DNA from 2 places in the Sinorhizobium sp. FG01 genome. Region 2 is predicted to be linked to the other one. Evidence: riboswitches for the same ligand, from Rfam matches in the RefSeq annotation. Region 2 holds a riboswitch; the other holds the start of a gene.
What was found. Region 2 has a riboswitch for glycine ahead of CO656_RS28500 (D-amino acid dehydrogenase). Riboswitches for the same ligand answer to the same signal wherever they lie in the genome.

Region 1 (8,298 bases), on a different contig from region 2:
CTTGACCCTGCGCGGCATCAACCTGCTGGGCGGCGAGAGCCACACGGACGTGACCTTCACGCTGAGCCACGACGTACCGCACACGACCTCGAGCGAGATCATCCGCAACGTTGTCTTCGATCGTGCCAAGGGCGTGTTCCAGGGCAAGATCCTGGTCGCCCAGGACGCCCAGAAGACCGACGCGAAGATGTCGTGCAATACCTTGCTCTTGTCGGACGACGCGGACTTCTCGGCGAAGCCCGAGCTCGAAATCTTCGCCGACGACGTTCAGTGCGGTCACGGTGCGACGGTCATCGATATCGATCATACGCAGCTCTTCTACCTGCTCTCTCGCGGTATTCCGGAGAACAAGGCCCGCGCCATGCTCGTCAACGCCTTCGTTGCCGAGATCGTCGAGGAACTGGAAGATGACGAGGCACTGGTCGAGGCACTAGAAGGCGTGATCTCGGACTGGCTCGAAAAACACGCCTGATTGGACAGGACCATGGAACATACTGTGCCGGTGCCGGCCTATGACGTAGAGGCCGTAAGAAATGATTTCCCGATCCTTTCGCGGACGGTCTATGGCAAGCCGCTTGTTTATCTCGACAACGGTGCATCGGCGCAGAAGCCGCAACTCGTCATCGACGCGGTTGCCCATGCCTACGCCAATGAATACGCCAACGTACACCGCGGTCTGCATTTCCTCTCGAATGCCGCGACGGACGCCTATGAGGGCGCGCGTGAAAAGGTGCGCCGCTTCCTGAACGCACCGTCCGTCGACAATATCGTCTTCACCAAGTCGTCGACGGAGGCGATCAATACGGTCGCCTATGGCTACGGGATGCCGCATCTCGGCGAGGGCGACGAGATCGTCGTCTCGATCATGGAGCACCACTCCAACATCGTACCATGGCACTTCATCCGTGAGCGGCAGGGGGCCAAGCTCGTCTGGGCGCCGGTCGATGATGATGGCGCATTCCATATAGAGGATTTCGTCAACTGCCTGACCGAGCGGACGAAGCTCATTGCCATCACGCATATGTCGAATGCGCTGGGCACGGTCGTTCCTGTCAAGGAAATCTGCCGTATCGCTCGCGAGCGCGGCATTCCGGTTCTTGTCGATGGCAGCCAGGGCGCGGTGCACATGCCGGTTGACGTGCAGGACATCGACTGCGACTGGTATGTGATGACCGGCCACAAGCTCTACGGCCCGTCCGGTGTCGGCGTGCTTTACGGCAAGGCCGAACGGCTCAAGGAGATGCGGCCCTTCATGGGCGGCGGCGAGATGATCGAGGAAGTGACGGAGGACCGCGTCACCTATAACGATCCGCCGCACCGGTTCGAAGCCGGCACGCCGCCGATCGTCCAGGCGATCGGGCTGGGCTACGCGCTGGACTACATGGAAAAGGTCGGCCGCGAGGCAATCAGGGCGCATGAGGCGGACCTTACCGCCTATGCCCGCGAGCGCCTGTCCTCGGTGAATTCGCTGCGCGTCTTCGGCGATGCGCCGGGCAAGGGCAGCATCTTCGCCTTCGAGATCGCCGGCATTCATGCCCATGACGTCTCGATGGTGATCGACCGGGCCGGCATCGCCGTTAGGGCGGGCACCCATTGTGCGCAGCCGCTCTTGAAACGTTTCGGCGTCACCTCCACATGCCGTGCGTCCTTCGGCCTCTACAATACGCGGGCCGAGGTCGACGCTCTGGCGGAAGCGCTGGAACATGCGCGCAAGTTCTTTGCCTAAGGAGGCAGACATGAGTCTCGGGGAAGCGCAGGGAAAGGTCGATGTCCGCGAAGGCATCGTACATTCGGCCATTCCAGCCGAGGAATTGGCGCGCCTCAGCGACGACATCATCGCCGCGCTGAAGACGGTCTATGACCCGGAAATCCCGGCCGATATCTTCGAACTCGGTCTTATCTACAAGATCGACATCGAGGACGACCGGATGGTGAAGATCGACATGACGCTCACGGCTCCGGGCTGCCCCGTCGCCGGCGAGATGCCGGGCTGGGTCGAGAACGCGGTCGGCGCCGTAGAGGGTGTTTCCGGCGTTGAGGTGACCATGACCTTCGATCCGCCATGGACGCCGGACCGCATGTCGGAAGAGGCGCAGGTGGCGCTCGGCTGGTATTAGAGCGGGATGAGGAGAAGTGTTCGCGGTTTTCCACTCGCATCCCGCTGCATGATTCACGCCCGAACTCCCATATTGATCCGTTAACATACGGGCACTACATTTGATTCTGGAAAGCACCGGGCCTTTAACCCGGTGATGTGAAGGAGATGGAGCCTATGGGCTTTGCCGTAATGAGCCTGACCGATGCCGCCGCCGGCCGCGTCCGGTCGATCGTCGAGAATGCCGGCGGCGACGCCAAGGGCATCCGCGTGAGCATCAAGAAAGGCGGCTGCGCCGGCATGGAATATGCCGTGGACCTCGTCACCGAGGCGAATGCCAGGGATGATCTCATCGAACATCAAGGTGCCAAGGTCTGGGTCGCGCCGGAGGCGGTGCTCTACCTGCTCGGCACGCAAATGGACTTCGAGGTGACCGCCCTGCGCTCCGGCTTCACTTTCAGGAACCCAAACCAGACGTCCGCCTGCGGCTGCGGCGAATCGGTCGAGCTGAAGCCGGCGGATTTGGCCGCGCTTGCTGCAGAAGGCAACCCGGTGGTGCGTGCCAACTGACGCATCTCGCACACGGCTGCAGATAAAAGCAAAAGGCCCGGTTTTCGCCGGGCCTTTTGCTTTGTCCCTTGTGTCAGTTCACTCCGCCGCTTCCGCGTAGGCCTCGATCGGCGGGCAGGTGCAGATGAGGTTGCGGTCGCCATAGACATTGTCGACGCGGTTCACCGGCGACCAATACTTGTCGACGCGGAAGGCGCCGGGCGGGAAGCAGGCCTGTTCACGCGTATAGGGCCGGTCCCAGTCGCCGACGAGGTCTTCAACAGTGTGCGGCGCGTTCTTCAGCGGATTGTTGACCTTGTCCATCCGGCCTTCCTCAATGGCGCGGGCTTCCTCGCGGATCGCCAGCATCGCATCGCAGAAGCGGTCGAGCTCCGCCTTGGTCTCCGATTCCGTCGGCTCGATCATCAATGTACCGGCCACCGGCCAGCTCATCGTCGGCGCGTGGAAGCCGCAGTCGATCAACCGCTTGGCGATGTCGTCGACCGTGACGCCGGCGCTTTCGGCGAGCGGCCGCGTATCAACGATGCACTCATGCGCGACCCGTCCCTTGGCCGATTTGTAGAGCACGTCATAGGCACCCTTCAGCCGCGCGGCGACATAGTTGGCGTTGAGGATCGCCACCTTGGTCGCCTGGGTTAGGCCTTCGCCGCCCATCATCAGGCAATAGCTCCAGGAGATCGGCAGGATCGAAGCCGAGCCGAAGGGAGCAGCGGAGACTGCGCCCTCATTCTGGTCCGTTTCCGGGTGGCCCGGCAGGAACGGCGCGAGATGCGCCTTGACGCCGATCGGCCCCATGCCGGGGCCGCCGCCGCCATGCGGGATGCAGAAGGTCTTGTGCAGGTTCAGGTGGCTGACGTCCGAGCCGATGTCGCCGGGACGCGAGAGGCCGACCATGGCGTTCATGTTGGCGCCGTCCAGGTAGACCTGGCCGCCATGCTTGTGGACGATCTCGCACACCTCGCGCACGTTCTCCTCGAACACCCCATGAGTCGAGGGATAGGTGATCATGCAGCAGGAGAGGGTGTCGGCATATTGCTCCGCCTTGGCGCGGAAATCGTCCATGTCGATCTCGCCGATGTCGCTCACCTTGACGACCACGACCTTCATCCCTGCCATGTGCGCCGAGGCCGGGTTGGTGCCGTGTGCCGATGTCGGGATCAGGCAGACGTCGCGATGACCGTTGCCATTGGCGATGTGATAGGCGCGGATCACCAAGAGCCCGGCATATTCGCCCTGCGCGCCTGAATTCGGCTGCATCGAGATCGCGTCATAGCCGGTGATGGCGCAGAGCTTGTCGGACAGGTCTTCGATCAGGTGCTGGTAGCCGCGCGCCTGATCGGCCGGGACGAACGGATGGATTTCCGAAAATTCCGGCCAGGTGATCGGCAGCATTTCCGCCGTCGCGTTGAGCTTCATCGTGCAGGACCCGAGCGGGATCATCGCCCGGTCGAGCGCCAGGTCGCGGTCGGCGAGGCGACGGATGTAGCGCGTCATCTCGCTTTCGGCGCGGTTCATGTGGAAGATCGGATGGGTGAGGTAATCGCTGGTGCGCAAGAGCTCTTTCGGCAGCCGGTAGTCCGGCTCGAACTGCTCGACCTTGAAGTCGCCGCCGAAGGCCCGCCAGACCGCCTCGAGTGTCACCGGCCGCGAACGCTCGTCGAGGCTGATGCCGATCTTGGTCGCACCGATCTTACGAAGGTTCACCTCTTCCGCGACCGCGGTCTTCAGGATGATGCCCTGCAGCTTGCCGACCTCGACCGTAATCGTGTCGAAGAAGACGTCCGGCTCGACCGTGTAGCCAAGCTTCTCGAGGCCCATCGCCAAACGCACCGTCTTCTGATGGACACTCTGGGCAATCGCCTTGATGCCCTTCGGACCGTGGAAGACCGCGTACATCGACGCCATCACGGCGAGCAGCACCTGGGCGGTGCAGATATTTGAGGTGGCCTTTTCGCGGCGGATATGCTGCTCGCGCGTCTGCAGGGAAAGCCGGTAGGCCCGGTTACCGCGTGCGTCCACCGAAACGCCGACCAAACGGCCGGGCATCGACCTTTTGTGGGCATCCTTGACGGCCATATAGGCGGCATGCGGTCCGCCATAGCCGACCGGAACCCCGAAACGCTGCGTCGAACCGATGGCGATGTCGGCGCCCATTTCTCCCGGCGATTTCAACAGGGCAAGCGCCAGCGGATCGGCGGCGACGGCGGCGATGGCGCCCTGTTCGTGCAGCCTGGCGATCAGCTCGGAGAAATCGCGGACATGACCGTAGGTGCCGGGATACTGGAAGATCGCCCCGAAGACGCCGGCGGCAACGAGATCCGAGAAAGGGTCGCCGATGACAAGCTGCCAGCCGAGCGGCTCGGCACGGGTCTGCAGGAGCGCGATCGTCTGCGGATGGCAGTTCTCGTCGACGAAGAAGGCCTTCGCCTTGGACTTGGCGAGGCGCTCGGCCATGGCCATGGCTTCGGCCGCGGCCGTCGCTTCGTCAAGCAGCGAGGCGTTGGCGACATCGAGGCCGGTCAGGTCGCAGACCATCGTCTGATAATTGAGCAGCGCCTCGAGCCGGCCCTGGCTGATCTCCGGCTGATAGGGCGTATAGGCCGTGTACCAGGCCGGGTTTTCCAGGATGTTGCGCTGGATCACCGGCGGCGTGATCGTGCCATAGTAGCCTTGGCCGATCAGCGAAACGAGCTTGTCGTTGCGATTGGCTGTCTCGCGCAGCTTGTCGAGCGCTTCCCGCTCGGTCATCGGCGCACCCCAAGACAGCGGCGTCCTCTGGCGGATGGAGGCCGGAACGGTGTCGTCGATCAGCGCATCGAGGCTCGGATAGCCGACCACCTTCAGCATCTCCTCCATCTCGGAGGGCGAAGGGCCGATATGGCGTCGATTGGCGAAATCGTAAGGCTTGTAGTCGGTAAAGGTAAAATCCTTGGGCATGCTCATCAGCCGACAAGCTCCTTGTAGGCTGCTTCGTCGAGCAGACCATCGGCAGAGCGCGGATCGGCAAGCTTCAGCTTGAAGAACCAGGCTGCCCCCTGGGGATCGCTGTTGACGAGCGACGGATCGTCGACGATCGCCTGATTGACCTCGATGATTTCGCCGTCGAGTGGACAATAGACGTCGGAGGCGGCCTTCACCGATTCGACGGTCGCAGCCGAATCGCCCTTGGCGAAGGTCGCGCCGGCTTCCGGCAGTTCCACGAAGACGAGATCGCCAAGCTGGCCGGCGGCGTGTTCGGTGATGCCGACGGTCGCAACGCCGTCCTCGACCTTCAGCCACTCGTGTTCTTCGGTAAATTTCAGCATACGCGCTCTCTCCTGATCAGCGTTTGTAGGTCTGTTTGACGAAGGGCAGGGCGGAAACCGTGACCGGCAGGTACTTGCCCCGCACCTCTGCAAAAATCTGTGTGCCGTTCTCGGCATGGGCGGCATCGACGTAGCCCATGGCGATCGGGCAATCGACGCTCGGTCCGAAGCCGCCGGAGGTCACCGAGCCGACAGGCACCGCGCCGTTCGCATCAGCGAAGAGCTTCGCGCCGCCGCGGACCGGCGCGCGCCCCTCGGGCTTCAGGCCGACGCGGCGCCGGCGGGTTCCGCCGGCAAGTTCCGCAAGGATCCGGTCGGCGCCGGGAAAGCCGCCGGCCCTCTCACCGCCGGCGCGGCGGCTCTTCTGGATCGCCCATTCAAGGGCCGCCTCGACCGGTGTCTTGCCGGTGTCGATATCGTTGCCATAGAGACAAAGGCCGGCTTCGAGGCGGAGCGAATCACGCGCGCCGAGGCCGATGGCCAGCACGTCCGGATGCTCGAGCAGGCGCTGCGTCACGTCCACCGCCGAGGTGGCGGGAATGGAGATCTCGAAACCGTCCTCGCCCGTATAGCCGGAGCGGGAAATGATGCACGTGACGTCGTGGAGATCCGCCTCCGCCACGTCCATGAAGCGCATGGAGGCGACATCCGCCCATAGCTCGCAAAGCACCGCCTCCGCACGAGGGCCCTGAAGCGCGACGAGGGCGCGGTCGTCGAGCAGAGTGACGTCGCAACTATCGCCAAGCCCATCTTTCAAATGCGCGAAGTCGGCCTCCTTGCAGGCAGCGTTGACGACAAGGAAGAGATGGTCGCCGCGGTTGGCAATCATCAGGTCGTCGAGAATCCCGCCTTCCGGATTGGTGAAGAGCCCGTAGCGCTGGCGACCTTCGGCAAGCCCAAGCACATCGACCGGCACCAGCCTTTCGAGCGCCAAGGCCGCATCGGCCACCCGGCCGGACTTCGGGCGGATGATGACCTGGCCCATATGCGACACATCGAAGAGGCCGGCGGCAGAACGCGTGTGCAGGTGTTCCTTGAGCACGCCTTCGGGATATTGCACCGGCATCTCATAGCCGGCGAATGGCACCATGCGCGCGCCGAGCGACAGATGCAGGGCGTGCAAAGGCGTATGATTCAAGCGGGACATAGGTTCCAAATCCGGCCTCCAGGTCTGGCGCTGGGCGCGCCGGCTCACACTACCGGCGTCAAACGCCGACAAATTCGAGCCCCCTCTGTCCGTTTGCCTGAGATTGTTATCCCTTCGGCGAGCGTAACCGCTTCTCTCCAGAGTCCTACCGGTACCTTGCTGGTCCTTTGGCCTGAGAGTTTCCGGGGCGGTTGCTCCTTCGGCACCGGATTGAACCGGTTTCTCCCAACAAGATCATCTCCAGATAACGGCGAAGGCCGGATTTTGGCAAGGGCGAATGTCGCGATGAAACATATTTTTGTCGCCATGGCTTCATCGTCGCTCTTGGGCGCGCCTGCGGCAAATCGGCCTTTGCATTTGAAGCGGATTGTGAATAACGAAGAGACGAGACAGAGGCGATCATGATCGGGCAAGGGGACAGATGGCGAATTGCGGTGCGGCTGCTTGCCGCCTTCGCGCTCGTTTTCCTGTCATTCGCCCACAAACCCTCTCTCGTCATCGGAACGAACGCGGCGCTCGCGGCCGAATATCGTCTGCCCGACGGCTCCTTTGCGGAGATCTGCTTCGGCACCGAGGGTGTCGAGCACGAAGACGGCAAAGCGCCGCCGATCGCTCCGATTTGCGAGGCATGCAGGCTCGCCGCCTCGGTGCTTCTGCCCGAGCCGCCGCAGGCAAGCGTGTCAGCCGACAAAGGCAATTGGCTCGCCGATTCGCCTGTCACCGAAATTCAGGTCGCGCTGACGCCCTTGCGGCTTTTGCCGCCCCCGCGCGGGCCGCCAATCCTGTCGTAACGCTCTTCCGAGAATTGAACTTTCATCACGCCGCTTGGCGGCATTCACCACGAAGCCCGTGTTTCAGGGCACGTGGTTCGGAGACTACGACATGACCAAGATCAGAATGACCCTCCTCACGGCAGGCCTCACGCTCGCAGCCGCCGGCATGGCTCACGCGCATGCGACTTTCGAGGTGGACAGCACGCCCAGCGAAAAGACGTTCAAGGCGATCCTGCAGGTGCCGCACGGCTGCGACGGCAAGCCGACGACCGAGGTGCAGGTGAAGCTGCCGGAAGGCTTCGTCTTCGCCAAGCCGCAGCCGAAACCCGGCTGGGAGCTTGAAATCATCCAAGGCGACTATCAGAAGACCTACGACAATCACGGAACCAAGGCCTCCTCCGGTCCGGT
Region 2 (8,298 bases):
GTCGCTCACCGGTGTCATTGGCGTTCCTGATTTCATCCTGATGTGGAACATGCAGAAGGCGTGAGGAGCAATGGCGGCCCGCATGCCGCAGGATGGTTCCGAGCACGGGGGCGCCTCGTCCCCGTGCTTCAGACGGCGATGCGGGTGCGCAATTCAATACGGTCCTAGAATGATTGTCGGCATCCGCGAGCGGCTGCCGGCTCAGTTTGTCCAGCAAGCTGCGGGGGACACTCGGCCGCATTCCAGCACCCCGATCGACGACGGAGAAGCGCGCACAGTTGGGGCTATGCGCTATGGCTTGTGGCAAGTAGGCAGTCCGCGGTCCTGCACCCTCGCTTCGGCAAATCAATCACACATTCTTTGTAAACTAGGGATGAGGCGACAACAGCCTTCTTGCGGTTGGCCTGGCGAAGAATTGCCCCCACCAAGCGCTTACTAGCCTAACCTCCTTGTGCGAGGCAGCGTAAGGTTCGAGCACTTATCTTATTTGGTCTACTGGCCGCGGATGACGGACCCTGTACCTTCCGTAAAGGGATGGACAATCGACTGTCGAGTAACCAGTACCCGCGGGCACAAATAATCCCCGCTCCGGTAGGCTGCTGCTCCGGCTCCGGCTTTGAACTTCAATATTTACCAGATTCTGACCTCTGCGCATCAGAACCTCGCTCATTTTGGCGGGAACGCGCCGCTCTCGGCGTCTATGATTTCTATGACGTCGTAGTTCACCGAAAAAGGTCAACTCGGCTTCTCGCGGGAGCGAACAAGGCGCACGTGGTTGCGCGCAAGCAAGGGGAACTGAGCATGAAAGTCTCACGTTGCAATCTCTTTGAGCGGGGATTGTCCGCTGGAGTGGCTTTATCGCTATCTCCCATTCTTCGGGCACAAGCCATGCTAATCGAGGCGCTGCATGCTGGAGTGACGCCGCAGCCGCTGAGGAAGATGCAGAGGGCTTCTGCGTGATGGGTTATATTCTTCGCAGGATGGTTTCTTCGATCGCAGTCATGGCGATGGTCGGGATCTTCGTCTTCCTGCTTCTTAGATTGGCACCGGGCGATCCTGCGGCAATCATTGCCGGCAAATCGGCCACTGCAGAAGTGATTGCAGGCATCCGCCAGCAGATGGGTTTGAACGATCCGATGCTAGTTCAGTTCTTGCGTTGGGTGCGCGGTATGGTCAGCGGCGATTTCGGTACTTCGATCTTTGCCGGGCGGCCGGTTATCGAGCTCATCTTACAGCGGCTGGAACCGACTGTGTCTCTATCCATCCTGACGATGATCCTTTCGGTAACTGTTGGAGTGACTCTAGGGATTCTCGCTGCCTGGCGCACTGGAGCTCTTGTCGATCGCATTCTGATCGCTTTGGCGACACTGGGCTTTTCTGTTCCGGTATTCGTCGTCGGCTTTTTTCTCATCTACTTCTTCGCAATCACCACCCGTTGGCTGCCGGTCCAGGGATACAAGTCGATCGACCAAGACTTGGCGCTGTGGGTTACACACCTCATCCTGCCGACCGTAACTTTGAGCATTCCCTATGTTGCTTTCATCGCCCGAATCGCACGAGCCAGCATGCTCGAGGTTCTGTCGGAAGACTATATGAGAACAGCCGCTGCCAAGGGTGCGTCTTCCTATGCCATGCTATTCCACCATGCACTGAAGAATGCAGGTGTCCCAATCCTTACCGTCACCGGCCTAAGTTTGGCTGGCCTGATCGGCGGCGTCGTCATCACCGAAACCGTGTTCAACATACCGGGTATCGGTCGTTTGGTAGTCGATGCGATCAACAACCGCGATTATCCCATTATTCAAGGCGTGCTTATCCTCGTTTCGGGGCTGTACGTCGTTATCAATCTCGCGGTCGACCTATCTTATACCCTCGTCGACCCTCGGATCCGGTACTAGTATGACGAATCTTTCCGCACCAGTCGAAACAGTCCCAACCGGACGCTTGCGACTATCTAACCTGCCTCGCCTGGCAAGGCGGCATCCGCTAGTGGCTGTGGGCGGGGGCCTTTTGATGCTCCTGATCATTCTAGCTCTCGCTGCTCCGCTTTACGCTGGTGATCCACTGAACATGGATCCATTCAAACGGCTTCAGCCGCCTTCCGCCGATGCGTGGTTTGGCACTGACAATCTCGGCCGTGACGTATTCGCGCGCACCATGTACGGCGCGCAGGTTTCGCTTTTGGTAGGATTAATATCTGCAGCGGGCGCGGCTCTCGGCGGCGTTCTTATCGGGCTCATCTCCGGCTACGTGCGAGCCTTTGACAATATCGTGATGCGGGTCATGGACGGGCTCATGTCCATCCCCACAATCCTGTTGGCAATCGCCCTTATCTCTTTGACAGGGCCAGGAACCGGGATTTTAATTTTCGCCATTACGGTACCTCAGATGCCAAGTGTGACTCGGCTGGTTCGTTCTCTAGCTCTGAGCGTTCGGTGCCGTCCTTATGTCGAAGCCGCCCTTAGCGGCGGAGCGCGCTTGCCGAAGGTGCTTTGGCGGCATATCCTGCCCAGTACAATTCCGCCGTTGATGGTGCAGAGCGCCATCGTCTGCGCAGACGCGATCCTAACAGAAGCTGCACTCAGTTTTCTCGGTGTTGGGGTGCCCCCAGAAATTCCGAGCTGGGGCAACATGATCTCGAGCTCGCGGTTGTACCTCGCAATTGCCCCAATGACGGTTTTTGCCCCCGGCATAGGTCTTGCGATCACGGTTCTTGCCGTCAATCTCCTCGGGGACGGTCTGCGAGATCTGTTCGATCCCCGCGCGAAGCGGAGGCGCTGACATGCAGATGCTTCAAACAGCAACGAACAATGTGCTCCTTGATATTAGAGACCTGGAAACGCATTTCTACGGCGAAGACAGCATTACGCGCGCACTGGGGGGCATTAGCTTCCAGATCAAAAAGGGCGAAACTCTCGGCGTTGTCGGCGAATCGGGGTGCGGAAAAAGCGTCACAGCCCTTTCCATTCTTCGCCTGCTGCCAAGAATGACGGCAAAGACGGTCGGTGGTGAAGTGCGCTTTCACGGACGGGATCTGCTTGGACTTTCCGATCGGGAGATGCGGCAGATCCGTGGCCACCAAATCGCAATGATCTTCCAGGATCCGATGACAAGCCTGAACCCGGTTTACACGGTCGGCCGTCAAATTGCCGAGGCAGTACAGATCCACACGGACGCTTCGCGCTCGGCAGCCATGGAAAAGGCCGAAGAGATGCTCCGGCTGGTACGAATTGCTGATGCCGGCCGACGGGTTCATAACTATCCCCATGAAATGTCGGGTGGCATGCGTCAGCGCACAATGATCGCCATGGCGCTTGCCTGCTCCCCGGAATTGCTGATTGCAGACGAGCCAACTACTGCGCTTGACGTCACAATCCAGGCCCAAATTTTGCGGTTGATCGTGGATCTAAAGGAGCGCACGGGAACGGCCGTGATGTTCATCACCCATGATCTGGGCGTTGTGGCCGAGACATGCCAGCGGGTGATCGTCATGTATGCTGGCAGAATCGTCGAGCAGGCCACGGTAAATGAGCTCTTCGCGCGCCCGGCTCACCCTTACACTCGGGCTTTGATGCGCTCTGTTCCGCATCGGCGGCAAGGTCGACAGCGTCGTCTTCCGGAAATTCCCGGGATCGTGCCAAGCCTGCGTGAGCCCATCATCGGCTGCAGCTTTGCGCCCCGATGCCCGTTCGCAATCGACATCTGCCGCGAGAAGACGCCCGATCTACGTGATGTTATCCCAGGTCACGCAGCGGCCTGCTGGCGTTCTGAAGAGGTAATTAAGGCATGAGCGGTCCGTTGCTGAAAGTTGAGAATCTGACCAAGCATTATCCAATTGGCGCTGGATTGCTGAAGAGGAAAATTCCGGTCGTTCGGGCCGTGGAGGATGTGTCGTTTTCCGTCGAAGCTGGCGAGACGCTCTGCATCGTTGGCGAATCGGGCTGTGGCAAGTCGACAGTGGCCCGGCTGTTGATGCGCCTCATTGAGCCGACAATCGGCCGCGTCATGATCGACGGGACCGACATAGCGAGTCTCAAGAAGGGCGCTCTCCGGACGTTTCGACGTCGAATGCAGATGGTCTTTCAAGATCCTTATTCGTCGCTGAACCCACGTCTCACCGCCAGGCAGATCATCACCGAGCCCGTCGAGAATTTTGAGCGCCTGAGCCGCAAGCAGCGCAACGCACTTGCCGCGGACCTTCTAAAGAAGGTCGGAATGTCGCCCGAGATGATGCACAGGCTGCCATCCGAGATGTCGGGCGGCCAGCGGCAGCGTCTCGGCATTGCGCGAGCGCTTTCTCTTCAACCCTCACTGATCATCGCAGACGAAGCAGTCTCAGCCCTTGACGTGTCGGTGCAGGCACAGATCTTGAACCTGCTCCTGGACCTCCAGCAGCAGATGGGTATCGCCTTCGTGTTCATCTCACATGATCTTGGTGTCGTCCAGCATATCGGCCATCGCGTGGCGGTCATGTATCTGGGGCGGATTGTGGAACTCGCGCCGTCCGAGGCTCTGTTTGCCAAGCCAGTCCACCCCTACACAGAGGCGCTGATCGCCGCAGCGCCCGTGCCTGACCCAACCCGGGTTCGGCTGGAGGCGCTCGTGGAAGGGGAGGTGCCAAGCCCGGTCAACCCGCCAAGCGGTTGCGCGTTCCATCCTCGTTGTCCGCTTGCGGTCGAGCGTTGCCGCGTCGATGTACCGCCTCTGGTTCCAATGGCAGATGGGCGTCTTGTGGCTTGCCATGTGCGCGCGTCAGCAACAGACGTCGTGGTTGATGCCTCACAGCCTAGTGGGCTTACCTCGTTTACTCCAGCTGAAGAGACCAAGGGGTAAATGCTGCAATAGAGAATTTATGGAAAGTCATTCGAAAGGAAGCAAGCTCGAAAAGATCGAACAGGATGGTAGCTTCGATACAGTCGGCCGTCGAAAATCCCAAAAAGGTTGTACTTGGAAGTGACGGTGGATGAGGTCGCAAAGGGTATCCGACAGCCGAAGGATTTGTCGGTCCTCAATCCGGTGTTGAATTCTACGAGAGTGGTTGCGATCAGCCGGTTCGACTCGAGTTACAGCTCTATCCAATCGAGCTACGTCGCACTTCCGCATGAGAGATGCACGGCGAGGTGGCATAGGTTCTAAGAGGTCAAAGGGTTTATGCAAACATGAGAGATATTAACGAATTCCGCGAACTGCAAGGCGAAGTTACTACTTGGCGCCGTTATCTACATGAAAACCCCGAACTTTACTTCCGGGAGTACAATACCGCAAAGTTTGTCGCCGAAAAGCTCGCTGCATTTGGAATAAATCAAATTGAAACCGGAATCGCTGGGACCGGCGTCGTCGCCTTGATCCAGGGAGAAGGCGGCGAGGGGCCCACGATTGGCTTGCGAGCGGATATGGATGCCCTGCCAATAGTCGAGACATCAAATAAGCCTTGGGCCTCAAAAATCTCTGGTGTAATGCACGCCTGCGGCCATGACGGTCATACTGCCATGCTCCTCGGCGCCGCAAAGCATCTTGCGAGGCGCCGCAACTTCAAGGGCTCCGTTGCCCTTATTTTCCAGCCCGCCGAGGAGCCAGAATTTCCAACGGGCGGCTTTAAAATGGTGCAAGAAGGCATCATGGATCGCTTCGGAATCTCGCAGGTTTTTGGGATGCACATCGCCCCGGGCATCGAAGTCGGCAAGTTCGGCATTCGTCATGGTTCGATCATGGGCTCCCAAGATGACTTCGATATCATCGTTAAAGGCCGGGGTGGCCATGCCGCCCATCCATATAGAACTGTCGATCCCGTTGTCATTGCAGCCCAAATCATTATTGGCCTGCAAACCTTGGTATCGCGTAAGACCGATCCCCTGGAGTCGCTGGTAATCTCTATCACCAAGTTAAATGCCGCGCAGGCGTACAATGTCATTCCTGATCAGGTCGGGATCGGCGGGACCGTCAGAACCTCTGAATCCCGCCTCCGGGATTTCGCCGAGCAAGAGATTTTTGCTTCTGCCCAAGGCATTGCGCGAGGCTTCGACGGGGATATTGAGTTCAAATATATCCGATCGGTTCCAGCGACCTTTAATTCCACGGAGGAAACCACTCTAGCGCTCCAGGCGGCGCGCGATCTTGTCGGTTCTGCATCCGTTGACGATAACGTGAAATTTGCCATGGGAGCGGAGGATTTCGCATTCATGCTCGAAGCCCGACCGGGGGCTTACATTTTCCTTGGCAATGGGCCAACACCTGCGTGTCATAGTCCAGCGTTTGACTTCGATGACGAAGCTTTGCCGTATGGGATTGGCTACTGGGTAACGCTGGTCGAGACCGTATTGGGGTGAGCAGAATTCACAGTCTTTGCCAAGGGGGCCAACCCTTACAAGCAGGCCTATGAGCGCGGCGTGAAGCTGATCGGTGCGACGGCGCACTATGTCACCGCCGAGGCCGCACTCATTGCTCCCCTTCATACCTACGGATTCCGCCGCGCGTTTCAAATACCTCCGATTTTTGCCTGTCTTGTTTCAATAAGGCGGCAAAAATCCAGTTTATCGCTGGGCAAGAACATCTATAAATCGGTTGTTCAGCACGCTGTACGGGAGAGATCGGTCTAGCGCCGACGCCGACGGAGCAACCCCCCAAGGAAACTCTCAGGCACAAGTGACCGTACAGTAGGACAATCTGGAGAGAGGTGCCTTTGCGCCCACCGAAGGGGAAAGCGCCCAGCAGGTCATCCGGGCTAAGCTCTCAGGTAAAGGAGACAGATTTGGGGGTCGCCGCAGGTCTATCGGCTTGCACCCATTCTTCTTTCTGGAGTTCCAAATGACGCAGATAATTGTGATTGGCGCCGGCATTACAGGCGTGTCGACTGCCTATGCCCTTTTGATGCAAGGTTATGACGTAACTGTCCTCGAGCGGCAACGCTATGCAGCGATGGAGACTTCGTTTGCAAATGGCGGGCAGTTGTCAGCGAGTAACGCTGAGGTTTGGAATCACTGGTCCACCGTCATTAAAGGCATCAAGTGGATGCTCAAGGCAGACGCTCCGTTGCTCATGAATCCTGCGCCGAACTGGCATAAATACAGTTGGCTAGCCGAATTCGTGTCCAATATTGCAAAGTACCGCGACAACACCGTTGCTACCGCTCGGCTGGCCATATCCGCTCGGCAGCATATGTTTGACATCGCGGACCGCGAAGGCATCGAGTTTGATCACGTAACGCGGGGGATTCTACATATTTACTGGGACAAGCTGGGTTTCGACCACGCAACGAAGGTGAATGGAATGCTCACGGATGGCGGACTCGATCGGCGGCCCGTGACGCCAGAAGAGATCGCGTCTATTGAACCTACGTTGCATGGAAAATTTTACGGCGGCTTTTTCACGCCCTCGGATTCGACCGGCGATATTCACAAATACACCATAGGCTTAGCTAGAGCTTGCGAGAGGTTAGGGGGCACGTTTGAGTACGACGCAATGGTTGCTCGTATCGACCCCCGCGACCGGCTCCGGGTGTCCTATATGGCGCAAAACGGTGAGGGGAAGGGAGTCGAGCAAATCTTGCAGGCCGACGGGATTGTAGTCTGTGCGGGCTCTGCAAGCCGTCAATTTGCAGGGATGCTCGGCGACCGCCTGAACATCTATCCCGTAAAAGGATATTCGATAACGGTACACCTTGACGACGAGCGCTCCCAGTTTGCCGCGCCCTGGGTCAGTTTGCTTGATGACCGAGCAAAGATAGTTACCAGCCGGCTCGGCGATGGCCGCCTTCGAGTGGCGGGCACGGCGGAATTCAATGGCTACAATCGCGACATCAGAGATGATCGGATCAGGCCTTTGGTTGATTGGACCCGTGACCTGTTCCCAGGAGTAAACACAAACCGTGTGGTTCCATGGGCCGGGCTGCGCCCAATGATGCCAAATATGATGCCTCGTGTTGGAAAAGGACGCGCGCCGGGCGTGTTTTACAATACGGGACATGGACATCTTGGCTGGACATTGTCCGCGGCCACGTCCGACGTGCTGGCGCATATCGTTGCTGACAGTCTGCCGGTGGTATCCCGCCATGCCGCGTGAATCTGGAGCGAATATGAATGATGCATTTCGCTCATCCGTCGTTGCAGCCGCTGGGCTAACGCTTGCTCGGGAACTCTATGATTGCGTTTGCGACGAGGCACTACCAGGCACCGACGTCGAGAATGCGACTTTCTGGGCCGACTTTGCGTCCATTGTCGATGACCTGACACCAAGAAATCGCGCCCTTCTCGCGCGGCGTGACGAACTCCAGGCGAAGCTCGATGCCTGGTATAGCGAGCA

Region 1: it holds a riboswitch for glycine, as region 2 does, so the genes downstream of both, gcvT (glycine cleavage system aminomethyltransferase GcvT) here and CO656_RS28500 (D-amino acid dehydrogenase) in region 2, are expected to answer to the same signal.

What each region holds. Positions count from the first base shown of each region.
Region 1 is NZ_NWTB01000003.1:133,651-141,948, forward strand. Features, by position in the region: gene sufD (Fe-S cluster assembly protein SufD) at 1-472, shown strand, start outside; gene CO656_RS03375 (cysteine desulfurase) at 485-1,726, shown strand; gene CO656_RS03380 (SUF system Fe-S cluster assembly protein) at 1,737-2,117, shown strand; gene sufA (Fe-S cluster assembly scaffold SufA) at 2,273-2,665, shown strand; gene gcvP (aminomethyl-transferring glycine dehydrogenase) at 2,744-5,608, opposite strand; gene gcvH (glycine cleavage system protein GcvH) at 5,608-5,970, opposite strand; gene gcvT (glycine cleavage system aminomethyltransferase GcvT) at 5,987-7,117, opposite strand; glycine riboswitch at 7,268-7,355, opposite strand; gene CO656_RS03405 (hypothetical protein) at 7,519-7,908, shown strand; gene CO656_RS03410 (DUF1775 domain-containing protein) at 8,000-8,298, shown strand, end outside.
Region 2 is NZ_NWTB01000035.1:11,878-20,175, forward strand. Features, by position in the region: gene CO656_RS28470 (ABC transporter substrate-binding protein) at 1-64, shown strand, start outside; gene CO656_RS28475 (ABC transporter permease) at 957-1,898, shown strand; gene CO656_RS28480 (ABC transporter permease) at 1,900-2,781, shown strand; gene CO656_RS28485 (ABC transporter ATP-binding protein) at 2,783-3,790, shown strand; gene CO656_RS28490 (dipeptide ABC transporter ATP-binding protein) at 3,787-4,833, shown strand; gene CO656_RS28495 (M20 aminoacylase family protein) at 5,160-6,326, shown strand; gene CO656_RS30415 (hypothetical protein) at 6,387-6,596, shown strand; glycine riboswitch at 6,569-6,659, shown strand; gene CO656_RS28500 (D-amino acid dehydrogenase) at 6,805-8,058, shown strand; partial or broken gene CO656_RS28505 (malate synthase G) at 8,072-8,298, shown strand, end outside.